Regions from separate parts of the Anoxybacillus sp. EFIL genome, predicted to be linked through region 1. Evidence: riboswitches for the same ligand, from Rfam matches in the RefSeq annotation. Region 1 holds a riboswitch; each other region holds the start of a gene.

Region 1 (5,481 bases):
TGAGTAAATGTTTGGCGTTTTTTCCCCTGCAATTTTTTGATACGCAAAGCGCACTTGCACGCGTCCGACTTCCGCTGGATCGGTTGCTGTCGTTGCGACCCATGGGCTATTCGGTTGTTGAATCATTTGTAAATCTTCATCGCTTAAGTCGATGCCGTACACTTTAATTTCTGTTCGACCTGCTTGTTGAATGGCGCGCGTTGCTCCTTTGGCAAACTCATCCCACGTCGCAAACACCGCATCAATATCGCCTTTGTTCGGATATTTTTTCAAAATCGCTTCCATTTGCGTTTGTGTATCTAAAGCGGTGTTTGCGCTCGCTGTGCCGAATTTGGCGACTTCTTTTATGTTCGGATATCGTTTTTGAAACGCTCCGTAAATGACGTGGCGCCGTTCCATCGGCGTAAAGCCGCCGACCCAAATCGTGACGATTTCGCCTTCACCATTTAAATCTTCCGCTAACGTTTTTAACGTTTTCCATGCTAAGCTGTAATCGTCTTGGTCAATGACAGTGACACCCGGAATGTTTAAATCGTTATCGAATGCGACGACGTGAATGCCTTTTGCTAGCGCTTTTTCCACAGGGGCTTTTAACGCATCCGCCCGTCCATGATCTAATAAAATCGCATCGACGTTTTGGTTAATCGCCGTTTCGACGTACGATGCCATTTTCGTTAAATCGTTATCCGCGTTATAAATTTGCACGTCGCCGCCAAATTTTGCGACTTGTTCTTTCACACCTGCGATATACTGCGATGAAAAGGTGCCGATCGACATTTGCATAATAGCGGCAATTTTAATCGGTTTGTTTAGTGCGGCTGGAATGTCCGCTCCTGTTGTTTCATTCGTTTGTTTCGTTTCTTCTTTCGGTTGTTGTGCCGGTTTAGAAACGGCATCTTGTTCGTTCGTGCATCCGGCTAATAGCACCAAAAGAAGCACGAAGGCAAGCCATAAATTTCTCATGCGAAAACCTCCCCAAATAATGTCAGTAGTTTTGTTTCGTAATCGCCAAAAATGATGCCTTTTTCGGTAATAATGCCGGTAATGAGTTCATGCGGTGTGACGTCAAAGGCAGGGTTGTAGACGTTCACATTCGGTGCGATACGCACGCCGCCGATATGCGTCACTTCTTCTTTAGCGCGTTCTTCAATCGGAATGTCGTCGCCTGTTTTCGTCTGTAAGTCGATCGTTGAGAGCGGGGCGGCGACGTAAAATGGGATGTTGAACGCTTTTGCTAAAATGGCTAGACCGAACGTGCCGATTTTGTTTGCTGTGTCGCCGTTTGCGGCGATGCGATCCGCGCCGACGATGACAGCGGAAATGCGTTTTGCTTTCATCGTTTGCGCGGCCATGTTGTCGGTAATAAGCGTCACATCGACGCCGGCTTGCGAAAGCTCCCAAGCGGTGAGCCGTGCCCCTTGCAAGACAGGCCGCGTTTCACACGCATACGCGTGAAGCGTCATTCCTTTTTCTTTCGCTAAATGAAACGGAGCAAGCGCCGTTCCGTAGCGCGCCGTCGCAATCGCCCCGGCATTGCAAATCGTCATGATGCGATCGCCGTCTTGAAAAAGGGAAAGGGCATGTTCGCCGATGCGGCGGCATACGTCTTCATCTTCTACTTGAATGCAAATCGCTTCATGAATGAGCGTCGTTTTCGCTTCGTTGACGGATTTTGCTTGCGCGACGCTTTTCATAAGCCGATCAAGCGCCCAAAATAAGTTGACAGCGGTCGGACGCGAGCTAGCTAAATAGTCGCGGTCGCGCTTTAACTCGGCGTGAAACTGCGCTAAGTCGTCCGTCTCATACGATTTTGCCGCAAGCGCTAAGCCGTAAGCGGCAGTCATGCCGATTGCCGGCGCCCCGCGCACTTTTAACGTCACGATCGCATCCCATACGTCTTTTATGTTTTTTAATTCTAAATATTCCGTCTTATGAGGCAACGCTTGTTGGTTTAAAATTGTGATATGTGTATCGTGCCATTGTACAGATTTCATTGTCTTCCTCCTAGCTGTTCACATGTACCGTTTGTTGCACAAGTTGTTTGATCGCCTGAATCGGCAATTGTTCACGCTGTACGATCAGCGCACGTCCGAGGCGAAGCGCGTGACGTTTCGCATCAAGTCGGCGCTCAAGCGGCAATTCGTCAACGTCTGCGACATGGGCTAAACCGATCGTTCGGCGAATGACTTCACAGCCAGCAAATCCAATCGCTTCGATCTTTGCATCGTGAAGCACGTCTTGAAGCACGCCAGAAATTTGCGCATACGGTTCATCGCTTTCACGCCAAAGTTCAGAAAATGTGCGAACAAACACGTTCCACGTTTTTTCGATATGATGAAAGAGCGGTTCGCGGTCACGTTCATCGCGAGCGAGAGCGTTTAACAGCAAATTAGCGAAAAATTGCCCGAGATCAAAGCCGATTGGACCGTAAAATGCAAATTCTGGGTCGATCACTTTCGTTTCATCGTCGCTTGCGAAAATGCTTCCTGTATGTAAATCGCCATGAAGCAAGACGTCCGCTTTCGTTAAAAAGCGCCGTTTCAATTTTGCGGTTTCGCGTTTTAATGCGTCATCTTGCCAAAGCTGCTCGACATCTGCGCGAAGTTCCGCTTCAAAGTTATTTGTGTCATGGTCAAAAAACGGGTCGGTAAATACGAGATCTTCTGTAATTTTACAAAGTTCAGGGTTTGTAAATTGTTGTGCGAGTTTCTTTTTTTGTTGTTGGTTCATGCCGAAATCAGACGTGTAAAACGCTGTTTTTGCGATAAATTCACCGATATGTTCCGAAAGTTTTGGAAACGTTTTTCCTTCGATCAGCCCGCGACGTGCAATTTGTAAATGCGATAAATCTTCCATCACTGTAATCGCTAAAGACTCATCAGAATAGTATACTTTCGGAACGTATTGAGGGACGTAGCTTGCGAAAGTGCGCAACGCTTGGCTTTCAATCGTCGCCCGTTTTAACGTGAGCGGCCAGCTTTCGCCGACGACTTTCGCATACGGTAACGCTTGTTTGATGATGATGCTGTCGTTTGTGCGCTCGTTGACGATACGAAACACGAGATTTAAGTTGCCATCGCCAATTTCTTTGCATGAAAGAAGCGCATCTTTTCCAAAAAGCCCCAACCGAACAGCAAGGGCGATCGCTTTTTGTTCTGTTAACGGTTCGTACATACAAATTCCTCCCTTGACATAAATAAAAAACCTCTTTCGCTGAACGAAAGAGGTTTGAAGTTTGCTTCGCACCTCTTATCTCTCAGCCTACTGCTGCAAGAATTAGCACCGTGCGTCATCGCCGGTTGCCGGGCTTCATCGGGCTCGTCCCTCCACCTGCTCTTGATAAGAGTGTTTATCGTTATTTGAATGTTTTTAACAGTGAAAAAGTTTCGTGAATTCGCTTGATTCGAATCATACATCGGTTCATGCTCGTTTGTCAATCCTTTTTTTCAAAAATTTTATACACGTCTGGGCGACGATCAGCAAAAATCGGGATGCGTCCGCGCACATGTTGCACTTCGTTTATGTCAATATTCGCCATAATGACCGTTTCTTGTTCGTCCCCTTCAGCGAGCACGTTTCCCCATGGATCGATGATCATCGAATGACCAGCAAATGTGTTGTTCGGGTCTTTTCCTGCGCGGTTGCAAGCGACGACGTAACATTGGTTTTCAATCGCTCTCGCCATTAATAACGTACGCCAATGATGAAGGCGAGCAAGCGGCCACTCCGCGACGACAAATAGCACTTCGGCTCCGTGAAGCGCATGAGTGCGAATCCATTCTGGAAAACGAATGTCATAACAAATGACGCCTGCGCACGTCGTGTGAGCGAGTTGAAAAACGTGTAACGTCTCCCCAGCTTGTAAATACATATGTTCATCCATCAATTTGAACAAATGAAGTTTACTATATTCGCTAACGACATGGCCGTTTCGGTCGACGACATACATCGTATTCGTCATTTGTTTGTCTGTTTTTTTCGCTACCGATCCGCCGACAATATGCACATCGTACGTGCGCGCAAGCGAGGAAAGAAACGTTTTTGTATCTTCGCCGTTTTCGTCGGCGATGTCTGTTAATCTCGTTAAATCGTATCCTGTCGTCCATAGTTCTGGCAATACGACGACGTCGACGTCACGCGCCATTTGTTCCATGTAGCGCACGATCGTTTGTTTATTTTTTTCAGGCGCTCCAAACGCAATGTCCATTTGTATACAAGCGATATTCATTTCATTCACCTCGAAAAATTTTCTTTACATTTTGATTTTTACGATATATGATACATGACTAGAATTTCAACCTTTTTGTGAAGTAGGTGTGCGAAAAATGAAAACATTTCCGCAATCGAACTTGTTACAGCAACTACCGAAGCAATTTTTTGCTTCGCTCGTTCAAAAAGTCAATACGGTCATTGCTGAAGGGCATGACGTCATTAATCTTGGGCAAGGAAATCCGGATCAGCCGACCCCTGCTCATATTGTAAACGCAATGCAACAGGCGGTAGCAAAGCCAGCGTACCATAAATATTCCCCGTTTCGCGGGTATTCGTTTTTGAAAGAAGCGGTAGCGACGTTTTACAAACGGGAGTATGGGGTAACCATTGATCCAGAAAAAGAAGTCGCCATTTTATTTGGCGGCAAAGCTGGGCTCGTTGAAATGCCGCTTTGTTTATTAAACCCCGGCGATGTCGTGCTCGTTCCCGATCCCGGTTATCCGGACTATTGGTCGGGCGTTGTGCTTGCGCGGGCGCGCATGGAAATGATGCCGCTGCGGGCGGAAAACGACTTTTTGCCCGATTATGAGGAGTTAAACAAAGACGTCGTTCGTCAAGCGAAATTGATGTTTTTAAACTATCCGAACAACCCGACAGGCGCGACAGCAACGGAATCGTTTTTTAAAAAAACCGTTTCGTTTGCTGAAACATACGGCATTGCTGTCGTGCACGATTTTGCGTATGGGGCGATCGGGTTTGACGGGAAAAAGCCGGTCAGCTTTTTACAAGTCGAAGGGGCGAAAGACGTTGGCATTGAAATTTATACGTTTTCAAAAACGTACAATATGGCAGGATGGCGCATCGGCTTTGCGGTCGGCAACGAAAGCATGATCGAAGCGATTAACGTTTTGCAAGATCATTTGTATGTGAGCATGTTCGGCGCCATTCAAGAAGCGGCAGCGGTTGCGCTTTTACAGTCGCAACAATGCGTCGATGAGCTTGTCGCCACGTATGAAGCAAGACGGAATACGTTTATTCGTGCATTAAACGACATCGGCTGGAACGTGCAAGCGCCAGCAGGTTCTTTTTTTGCGTGGCTTCCGGTGCCAAAAGGATATACGTCCGAAACGTTTGCCAATCTTTTACTTGAACAAGCACATGTCGCCGTTGCCCCAGGCATCGGCTTTGGAGAGCATGGGGAAGGATATGTGCGCACAGGGCTGTTGACAAGCGAAGAACGGCTGAAAGAAGCAGCAGAACGAATCGGAC
Region 2 (5,481 bases), on a different contig from region 1:
TTCATCGATGCACCCTTTCGTATGATAAATGGTACAATATTCATCTTGTTTAGCGACACTAATCGCTAGTGCGATGAGCTGTTTTTCTTTTTTTGATAGCTCCCCTTCGGCGAAGCAAGCTTCCGTAAATGCGTTAAACGCTCGTCCAACATGAGGCATTTGTTGTGTGAACGTGCCTAACCCTTGCTTATATTCGTGTAAACATTGTTCCATCGACATATGCACTCCTCCTTCCTTTTTATCATGCGTCGTTTTCGAGAAAATATAAAAGGACGCCCGAATGGACATCCTTATTTCGTTGCTGGAATAACAGCACCATTATATTTTTGTAAAATGAAGTCTTGAATTTCCTTTGATTGCAACACTTCAACAAGCGTCTGAATTTCTTTACGGTTTTCGTCACCTTTACGAACCGCGATAATGTTCACGTATGGGTTGTTTTCTGGCGATTCGACAGCGATCGGATCTTTTGCTGGATCTAAACCGGCATCTAACGCATAGTTGGCGTTAATTAATACCGCATCTCCTTCATCATTTTTATACACTTGCGGAAGCAATCCTGCCTCAACATCCGCTTCAAATACTAAATTTTTCGGATTTTCAACAATGTCATCAATTGTTGCTTTCGTCTTATCGACACCTTCTTTTAATCGAATTAGTCCTTTTTCTTCAAGCATCGATAAAATACGACCGTGATCAGCAACAGAGTTACTCATAATGATTTTTGCACCGTTTGGTAGCTCTTCAAGACTTTTGTATTTTTTTGAATATACGCCAATCGGCTCAATATGAATACCGCCTGCATTCACAAAGTCATAGCCATGTTCTTTCATTTGAGCTTCTAAATAAGGAATGTGTTGGAAATAGTTTGCATCTAACTCTTTATCCGCTAATGCTTTGTTTGGTAACACGTAATCTTGGAACGTCACAATTTCTAGTTCAATTCCTTTTTCTTTTAAAATTGGTTTTGCTTTTTCTAAAATTTCTGCATGTGGTACGTTTGATGCACCGATGACAAGCTTGTTCGCTTTTTCCTCTGCACTTTCATTGTTTCCGCAAGCAGCGAGCGCGAAAACGATCATGGCAGCAACAAGTAAAGAGAGCCATTTTTTCATTTGTTTTTTCCTCCTTTTATCGTTTATCTATTTTAGAAGTGACAAAGTCACCAACAAACTGAATGATAAAGACGATGACTAAAATGAGCACTGTTGCAACGAGCGTCACATCGTTATTGTTACGCTGGAATCCTTCCAAATAAGCTAAGTTCCCAAGCCCCCCAGCACCGACAACTCCCGCCATCGCCGTATAGCCAACGAGAGCGATCGCTGTAACGGTAATTCCGGATACAAGGGCAGGAAGCGCTTCAGGGAGGAGCACTTTCCAGATGATTGTCGTTGTCGTTGCTCCCATCGCTTTTGCCGCTTCAATAACTCCTTTATCAATTTCACGAAGCGCAATTTCAACCATGCGCGCATAAAATGGAGCCGCTCCAATAATGAGCGCCGGCAGTGCCGCATTGGCACCAAGAATCGTACCGACAACAAACTTAGTAAACGGGATGAGTAAAATAATTAAAATGATGAACGGGATCGAACGGAAAATGTTAACAAACGATGCGATAACGCTGTTAATGATACGATTTTCCCATATGTTTCCCTTTGACGTTAAAAAGAGTAACAATCCAAGCAAAATGCCGAGCACAAACGTCGCCGCAACTGAAATAGCTGTCATATATAACGTTTCCGCTGTTGCCGCCCATATTTTATCCCAAACGACGTTCGGAAATAGCTCATTCCACATTCGCCAACACCTCCACTCCAACTTCTTGCTGGCGAATAAAAGCGAGCGCTCGCTCGATTTCTTCATTCGCACCGTCTAAATGAACGAACAACACCCCGTATGAACCGTGATGCGTTTGCGAAATTTTTCCTTGCAAAATATTCACATTTAGATTAAATTGGCGAATAAGCTGTGTAATGAGCGGTTGCTCAGCCGCTTCGCCGACAAATGTAAGCTGTACAACTTTTCCATTTGGATATCGCTCAAGAAGATGCAACATCGCTTCTTTCGTTTCTTCCGGCTCAGTTACTTGTTGAACGAAACGCTTCGTAATCGGCTGCTCCGGCTTACGAAACACGTGAAGCACTTCACCCATTTCAACGATTTTTCCGTTTTCCATGACCGCTACACGATCACAAATTTTACGAATGACGTGCATTTCATGGGTGATTAATACGATCGTTAAACCGAGACGTTTATTAATGTCGACGAGCAAATCTAAGATGGAATCTGTCGTTTGTGGGTCGAGCGCTGACGTCGCCTCGTCGCACAACAACACTTTCGGATTGTTCGCTAACGCGCGTGCAATGCCGACGCGCTGCTTTTGTCCTCCGCTCAATTGCGACGGATACGCGTCTTCCCTTCCTTGCAGTCCGACAAGTTGAATTAGTTCATCAACGCGCTTCATTCGCTCCTCTTTCGGGACGCCGGCAATTTCGAGGGGGAATGCAATATTTTCGCGCACTGTTCGCGACCAAAGTAAATTGAAATGTTGGAAAATCATGCCGATTTGCTGGCGCGCTTGTCGCAATTGTTTTCCGCCAATTTTTCCAATCTCCTTGCCATCGACGATGACTTCGCCGCTCGTTGGCTTTTCTAATCCGTTTAATAACCGAATGAGCGAACTTTTTCCTGCACCGCTATAGCCGATAATGCCAAAAATTTCTCCTGCTTCAATATGCAAGTTCACACGATCAACAGCGGTCACATGTCCACTTGCTGCTTTGTACACTTTTGTTACATTCGATAATGTAATCACGTTGCTGTCACCTTCCTTCCATGAAAAAAGCCTTTCTGCTCAAGAGAACAGAAAGGCGCGAATCGTCCGTTCTGTCTCTTATCTCTCAAAGCAAACGCTTTGTGTGAATTGGCACCATTTCAGCAGCGCTGACGGTTGCCGGGTTTCATCGGGCACATCCCTCCACCTCTCTTGATAAGAGCGCTTTTAAACGCTTTATTCAGTTAACGTTTTAATATGTTTGAGGATCATTTTAAATTACGAAAGTGAGTATATCATCGAAAGAAGGACGGTGTCAATAAAAATTTTTCAACTATTTCCCCTTCATAATCAAGTGAACGGAATATATAGCATGAGAAATCGCTACTCTTCGGATGTCGGGCTACGAACAACCCACCGCTTTGTTAAAATGCAAAAGACTGACCCAGCACGCATTAGCGTTTCAGATCAGCCTCTTCAGTTCAAAAAATGAAGTTAAACTTTCCAATTGTAGGCATACATAGTTACATGCCAAACGGACCCTTTAATTACATTCTTCTTTTGTAATTCTAATCGTTACGTACACTTTATGAAAGGAGTCATAGTAGTCAGCTTGTGCAACACTAGATGTATACCATTTATCAACTAATTTCAAGTAAGAATCTGTATTTACTAAAGAATAAATCCCCGTAATAGTAGAAGTCTTAGTCGTTAGATTTCGATCGTACGTAACTGTCATCGTCACTGTACCATACATACTCTGAACCGTTTTTGTTTCTTTATTTCCTCGGACAATCGTATCAAGTGGAGCAATTTTTGATTTTGAATTGCTTAATTTTGCCATTGAACTCCCTACTGCAGGAGTAACTGTAATTGTTACATTCCCCTCTTTATATACTCGTTTCGGGAGCGTACTAGCTTCAGTAGTAATTAACGACCCAAAAAAACCATCTAATAACAGAGTAGCAGTTAGTGCTAGGGTAGCAACTAAAATAAGCCTTCTAAATTTACTTTTCATTATTTTCTCTCCTCACATAGTCCAATTGTAATGCTAGTTCTCCGCTACTTGTCCATAATGAGATAGACTTGTACATTAGCGCCAGTTAAACATCGGTATCATGAATATAAGCAGAAATTTTTATTTAGCTGATTACTCACCATAGGTACAACATATTGTATAAAAATCGGACGTTCTTTATTTCAACTTATACATTGCTCATACTCCTCCGCTTCTTCTCCCAAAAATAGCTGATCAGCTATTTTCATTTTACCAAAAATAGAAAAGAAAAAAATCCGTATTTTCCGCCAATTTTTTGGCGAAAATCCGCCAATTTCTTCAAAATAAATGACAAAGTTTATTAAATGAAGTAGAATCTAGTAAAAAAGTGGAGGGGAAATTGCATGGCTATTCGTACATTGCTTATTGATTCTGACCCTATCTATTTGCTTGGGTTGAAAAAATTGTTGGAAAACGAAAGCAATATAACAGTTATCGGTTCTTGTTCTTGTATCGATTCACTAGATACTTTCATACATATACATGTACCAGATGTCATTGTGATAAATGTGCACATGCACATAATAAAAGCATTGGGCTGGATAAAAAATGCGAAGGAAATATACCCCACAATAAATGTCATTATGCTATGCAACTATCCACCGCTCGCCTTATCTGCGCATGAGGCAGGTGTATCCGTCGTATTGTCAAAAGAAAAAGTTTCCACTCATTTAGCACATATGATCCGATACAGCAACGAAGGAGAAAAATATTTTTTGGTGGATAGTGAAACTATGTATTCAACAAAGCATGGTTTAACAAACATTGAAATCAATATACTACAAATGTTGGCAGATGATCAAACGAGTGTACAAATTAGCGAACGGCTAAAGATAAGCAAACGAACAGTGGAACGTCACCTTTCTTCTATTTTCGAAAAATTAGGAGTTTCGTCACGAACAGGAGCGGTTGCCGAAGCGCTGCGGTTACAACTCATAAAATGAAAGGTGCTAGTCGAAAAATCTAACTAGCACCTTTCATATTTACACCCGCGAATACATCGACCGTACCCCTGTCGCCGCTTCAATCGCTTGTTCTAAGTCTTCGATTAAATCATCCACATTTTCGATGCCGACCGATAAACGAATCATATCTTCTGTTACACCAGATGCTTGTAAATCTTCTGTGCTTAGTTGTTGATGCGTTGTGCTTGCCGGATGAATAATTAAACTTTTTGCATCGCCAACGTTTGCCACATGCGACCAAAGCTTCACATTGTTAATAAGTGCAGCTCCTGCTTCCCTTCCCCCTTGAATGCCAAAAACGACGACTGCTCCTGCCCCTTTTGGCATATATTTTTTCGCTAGCTCTTTCGCTGGATGGTTGTCATGTTCAGGATACAACACCCAACGGACAGCTGGATGATTATCTAAATATGCAACAATTTTTCTTGTGTTTTCAATATGTTCTTTCATGCGCACGTGCAACGTTTCAAGCCCTAAATTAAATTGAAAGGCGTTGAACGGGCTAATGGCTGGTCCTAAATCACGTAACAACTGCACACGTGCTTTCACAATATACGCTGCCGCTCCGATGTCTGCATAGATAAGGTTATGATAGCTCGGATCTGGTGTCGTAAACGCTGGAAACTTTGGCGAGTTCCAGTCAAACTTTCCACCGTCGACAATGATGCCTCCTAGCGTCGTCC
Region 3 (5,481 bases), on a different contig from region 1:
CTTGTAAGTCGCAATAATATGATGCAAGTTCATGTAAAAACGGGGCGATGATATGATAATGCCGAACTTCCGCTAACACCTGTTGGCACGTATCGACAAGGGCGTGCAAATAACCACCATCATCTTGTTCCACTCGATAACGATAATATGCCTCTTTTTTTGCCCCGACAGTTAATGCATGCATCATCGAATCGTGCAGTGCACGAAAATCAGTCGGATCGAGCGATGTGCTTCGATCGCATAAATTATCTAAGTAATCGCTAATTGTTTGATAAGCAACGATAAAACGAATGCATCGCTCCATCTCTTTTCCAGCCAGCAACGACAAAATCGCTCCCCCTTCGCAATGGAACGTTTTTGTCGCGATGCTTGCTAACGCTTGTTTGCGCAGTTCCTCGTTTGGAATAGCCTCCGCTCTTTTTTTCCAAATAGCTAATTCGTGATGAACGATCGGAAAAACGCGACGATATACAGCTCGCATTAAACTAAAAGGATTTGTTGGAACGCTCAATAAGCTCACCTCTTTGCAGTTGCAACGTTAAAAACGTATGGGCATATAAAAATACTTGTTCTCGTTCAAGTTCGTTAAAAATTTCATGATATAGTTTTGGCCATTCTTTATACACTTTTTCACTAACCATCAACTGATCAAACCATGATTTCACTGCACTTTTATCCACAATTTTGTCATCCCCCGCCTGCATGACAAGCATCGGAACATCTGGTAATTGTGCAATTTTTTCATGAGCGATGCGAATCGCTTTCACTAACTCGCGATACCAACGAACAGACACTTTCGTCACATATAATGAATCGTTTTTATCCATCTCGCGCACTTCTTCATTTCGAGTCGCCATCTCTACCGTTAGCCCCGATGGAAACCGTTTTTTCGGATGAATGACGTTTAAAATGCGTGAGGCGATCTCAAGCGCTTTCGCCGGATAATGAACGAGCCCTAAACATGGGGACGATAAAATGACACCGCGGACAGGCAGTCGCTTTTCTTGCAATGTGCGAATGACGACAAGCCCTCCCATGCTATGGCCGAGTAAAAAAATGGGCTGTTCGTACACGCTCGCTTCATGCACCCAGCTTGCCACCGCTTCTATATATTCGTCAAATGAATCAATATGTCCTCGTCGGCTACGCGATGTCGTCCCTTGCCCTGGTAAATCCCCTGCAACAACATGAAAACCGTGCATACGAAACATTTCAATGAGCCATTTATACCGACCATGATGTTCAGCAGCACCGTGAACGATGACAATGGTACCTTTTGCGTTTTCTCCTTCCCATTTCCACATATACACCCCTCCTTGTTATTTACGAATAAACGAAAAATTTGTACACTAAATATAACAAAATGAAACGAAAGGGACGAGCCAAATGATTTATCCATATAAAGAACATACGCCAAACATTGCACCTTCCGCTTTCATCGCCGATTACGTCACTATTACAGGTGATGTAACCATTGGAGAGGAAACGAGCGTTTGGTTTAACACCGTCATTCGCGGAGATGTCGCCCCAACGATCATCGGCAACCGTGTAAACATTCAAGACAACTCCGTCCTTCACCAAAGTCCAAACAACCCACTCATCATTGAAGATGATGTCACCGTTGGCCATCAAGTCATTTTGCATAGTGCCATTATAAGAAAAGGCGCTCTCATCGGTATGGGCTCTATCGTTTTAGACGGTGCTGAAATTGGTGAAGGAGCTTTTATCGGTGCTGGCAGTCTTGTGCCTCAAGGGAAAAAAATTCCCCCTCGCACACTTGCATTCGGACGTCCGGCAAAAGTGATCCGAGAATTAACCGAAGAAGATGAGCGTGAAATGGCACGAATTCGCCGCGAATATGTTGAAAAAGGTCAATATTATAAATCGCTTCAATTAAACAAACCACGCGATAAATAAGCGTGGTATTTTTACATTGCTTTATTATTGACTTAACATATATATTTTATCATAAGTTCAGGGGGATTTGCTTATGTTGCGAAAATGGTACGATTGGGAATGCAAGTTGTTTTACAGCATTAATCGTTATTTTGATCGCAAGTGGCTTAACGCATATTTTCGTTCGATTACACACGCTGGCGGAGCGACATGTTCAATTACGGCTGTCATGCTAGCTGTTTGGCTGTTGCGTGACGAATGGCGGGATGCTGCTATCGCCAGTGCCATCGCATTAGCACTTAGCCATATTCCTGTCGCAATGATGAAAAAAATGTACCCACGCAAACGACCGTATATTTCACTTCATAACACGAAAGTAACAAAAAATCCGTTAACTGATCATTCATTTCCATCCGGACATACAACCGCAGTATTTTCTGTCATCATTCCATTTTTACTATACGCTCCGGCATTAACGATTTGGCTCTTGCCCATCGCGTGTAGCGTCGCGATTTCGCGCATTTATTTAGGACTCCATTATCCATCTGATGTGCTTGCAGGCTGTATGCTCGGTACGTTGTTTGGCGTCGCTTCATTTTCTGTTCTTACTTAAAAAAGTAAGAAAGGAGAGCTACATCTTGTAACTCTCCCTTTTTTCTTTACTTCGCCAACTGTAACGCTTGTTGTTTTAACACTTCTGCTTTATCTGTACGTTCCCAAGGAAGATCAATATCTGTGCGACCAAAGTGACCGTAAGCAGCTGTTTGTTTGTAAATCGGGCGACGAAGATCAAGCATTTTAATAATGCCCGCCGGACGAAGGTCAAAGTTGTTGCGCACCACTTCAATTAATACATCTTCAGATACTTTGCCCGTGCCGAACGTATCAATTGAAATCGATACAGGTTTTGCAACACCGATCGCATATGCTAACTGCACTTCACATTTATCTGCAAGACCCGCTGCAACAATGTTTTTCGCTACGTAACGTGCCGCATACGCTGCTGAGCGGTCTACTTTCGTTGGATCTTTTCCTGAGAATGCCCCGCCGCCGTGACGTGCATAACCACCGTATGTGTCAACGATAATTTTACGTCCTGTCAACCCTGCGTCACCTTGTGGACCACCGATGACGAAACGTCCTGTTGGGTTGATAAAATATTTTGTGTTTTCATCGATCAATTCTGCCGGAACGACAGGTTGAATGACATGTTCTTTAATGTTGCGTACAATTTGATCTTGTGTAATTTCTGGATGATGTTGTGTAGAAACAACGATCGTATCGATACGTACAGGTTTGCCGTTTTCATCGTACTCGACTGTCACTTGCGTTTTTCCGTCTGGACGTAAGTACGGTAAAATGTCTTCTTTACGCACTTCCGCTAAACGACGTGCAAGTTTGTGTGCAAGAGAAATTGGTAGCGGCATAAGTTCTTTCGTTTCGTTGCACGCGAAGCCAAACATTAATCCTTGGTCACCTGCACCGATCGCTTCGATTTCTTCATCTGTCATTTGTCCTTCGCGAGCTTCTAACGCTTTGTCAACACCCATTGCGATATCTGGCGACTGTTCATCAATTGACGTCAACACTGCGCACGTATCTGCATCAAAGCCGTATTTTGCACGCGTATAGCCAATTTCACGAATTGTTTCACGAACAATTTTCGGAATATCTACATATGTAGATGTTGTAATTTCTCCACTCACTAACACAAGTCCTGTTGTTACGCTCGTTTCGCACGCGACACGCGCATTCGGATCATTCGCTAAAATCGCATCTAAAATCGCATCGGAAATTTGGTCGCAAATTTTATCCGGATGCCCTTCCGTTACAGATTCAGATGTAAACAGACGACGTTTAGGCATTTAAACATTCCTCCTCAGTATAATGGCAAATGATACGGTACTCATCCCTCTTATTATGGTCTATCGTGAAAAAAACCTTTCCCTCAGAGGAAAGGTTTTTGCATTTGTCTGCGCCTTTCACTCTTATCGTTCAAGGGCGTTCCCTTGCCACAGGTTAGCACCTTTTCACGCATGTGACGGTTGCTGGGTTTCATCGGGCCTGTCCCCCTCCACCAACTCGGGATAAGAGTATCCGTTCATTTCAGCATCATATCACATCTGTATGAAGCGAGTCAATGTTTTTTATGCCACAACGATCTTGAAAATAAATTCAAGAAAAATACATGAATTAGTATGGATTATTTATTAAAATGTGTTATACTTTTTACATGAAGAATAAATCAAACAAAGGTAGGTTTTGTCCAATGAATTCCATTGAACTGACAAACAAATTATCAACACTCTTGCAAAGGGATGGGGTTTTTCATAACTTATCTGTACCACGATTAGTAGAAAAAGTGTTAACTCGTCAAGAAGGCATTCTCACTTCATCCGGTGCTGTTTGCGCAACGACCGGAAAATATACAGGCCGTTCCCCAAAAGATAAATATATCGTTGAAGAACTATCTGTTAAACATAAAATTGACTGGGGAACAGTTAATCAACCAATTTCCGAAGAAGTGTTTGATCGTCTTTACAATAAAGTCGTTGATTATTTAATGACAAAAGAAGAAGTGTTCGTATTTAACGGTTTTGCGGGTGCCGATCCAGCTTATCGTTTACCTATTCAAGTAGTGAATGAGTTTGCTTGGCATAATTTATTCGCTCATCAATTATTCATTCGTCCAACAGCAGAGGAACTAAAAACACACGAGCCGCAATTTACAGTCATTTCTGCACCGACATTTAAAGCTGATCCAGCTGTAGACGGCACGCGTTCAGAAACGTTTATTATCATCTCATTTGAACGTCGTACCGTGCTGATTGGTGGAACAGAATATGCAGGGGAAATGAAAAAATCGATTTTCTCGGTCATGAACTTTTTATTGCCAGAACAAGGAATCTTTCCGATGCATTGTTCAGCAAACGTAGGTCAAGAAGGAGATGTGGCGCTCTTTTTCGGTTTATCGGGCACAGGAAAGACAACACTTTCTGCTGACCCAAACCGTCGCCTAATTGGCGATGACGAGCACGGTTGGTCAAATAACGGCGTGTTCAACATTGAGGGCGGATGTTATGCGAAGTGCATTAACTTATCACGCGAAAAAGAGCCGCAAATTTTCGATGCGATTCGCTTCGGTTCCGTATTAGAAAACGTCATGATTGATCCAGACACACGCATACCAAACTATGACGATGCGACGTTAACCGAAAATACGCGCGCAGCATACCCGCTTGAAGCAATGGACAATATCGTCCAACCGAGCGTTGCAGGTCATCCGCATACGATCGTCTTTTTAACGGCCGATGCGTTTGGTGTATTGCCTCCAATTAGCAAATTAACAAAAGAACAAGCAATGTATCATTTCTTAAGCGGCTATACAAGCAAGTTAGCGGGCACAGAGCGCGGAATTACGGCACCTGAAGCAACGTTTTCTACTTGCTTTGGCTCACCGTTTTTACCGCTTCCTGCAACACGCTATGCAGACATGCTCGGACAAAAAATTGACGCTCATGGCGTGCAAGTATTTTTAGTCAACACCGGTTGGACAGGAGGCGGATACGGTGTTGGTGAACGGAT

The links. Region 1 has a riboswitch for S-adenosylmethionine ahead of mtnK (S-methyl-5-thioribose kinase). Riboswitches for the same ligand answer to the same signal wherever they lie in the genome.
Region 2: linked by a shared signal. The riboswitch ahead of ES017_RS06410 (methionine ABC transporter ATP-binding protein) and the one ahead of mtnK (S-methyl-5-thioribose kinase) in region 1 are both predicted to bind S-adenosylmethionine.
Region 3: linked by a shared signal. The riboswitch ahead of metK (methionine adenosyltransferase) and the one ahead of mtnK (S-methyl-5-thioribose kinase) in region 1 are both predicted to bind S-adenosylmethionine.

Annotation. Positions count from the first base shown of each region.
Region 1 is NZ_SDLH01000001.1:338,897-344,377, reverse strand. Features, by position in the region: gene ES017_RS01770 (sugar ABC transporter substrate-binding protein) at 1-963, opposite strand, end outside; gene mtnA (S-methyl-5-thioribose-1-phosphate isomerase) at 960-1,994, opposite strand; gene mtnK (S-methyl-5-thioribose kinase) at 2,005-3,174, opposite strand; SAM riboswitch class I at 3,247-3,346, opposite strand; gene ES017_RS01755 (carbon-nitrogen family hydrolase) at 3,434-4,228, opposite strand; gene ES017_RS01750 (pyridoxal phosphate-dependent aminotransferase) at 4,326-5,481, shown strand, end outside.
Region 2 is NZ_SDLH01000003.1:86,427-91,907, forward strand. Features, by position in the region: gene ES017_RS06395 (carboxymuconolactone decarboxylase family protein) at 1-219, opposite strand, end outside; gene ES017_RS06400 (MetQ/NlpA family ABC transporter substrate-binding protein) at 291-1,115, opposite strand; gene ES017_RS06405 (methionine ABC transporter permease) at 1,132-1,800, opposite strand; gene ES017_RS06410 (methionine ABC transporter ATP-binding protein) at 1,790-2,818, opposite strand; SAM riboswitch class I at 2,894-2,999, opposite strand; gene ES017_RS06415 (hypothetical protein) at 3,321-3,794, opposite strand; gene ES017_RS06420 (response regulator transcription factor) at 4,178-4,777, shown strand; gene ES017_RS06425 (O-acetylhomoserine aminocarboxypropyltransferase/cysteine synthase family protein) at 4,817-5,481, opposite strand, start outside.
Region 3 is NZ_SDLH01000002.1:45,881-51,361, reverse strand. Features, by position in the region: gene ES017_RS03375 (tetraprenyl-beta-curcumene synthase family protein) at 1-511, opposite strand, end outside; gene ES017_RS03370 (alpha/beta hydrolase) at 486-1,304, opposite strand; gene ES017_RS03365 (gamma carbonic anhydrase) at 1,387-1,917, shown strand; gene ES017_RS03360 (phosphatase PAP2 family protein) at 1,991-2,509, shown strand; gene metK (methionine adenosyltransferase) at 2,556-3,761, opposite strand; SAM riboswitch class I at 3,882-3,990, opposite strand; gene pckA (phosphoenolpyruvate carboxykinase (ATP)) at 4,166-5,481, shown strand, end outside.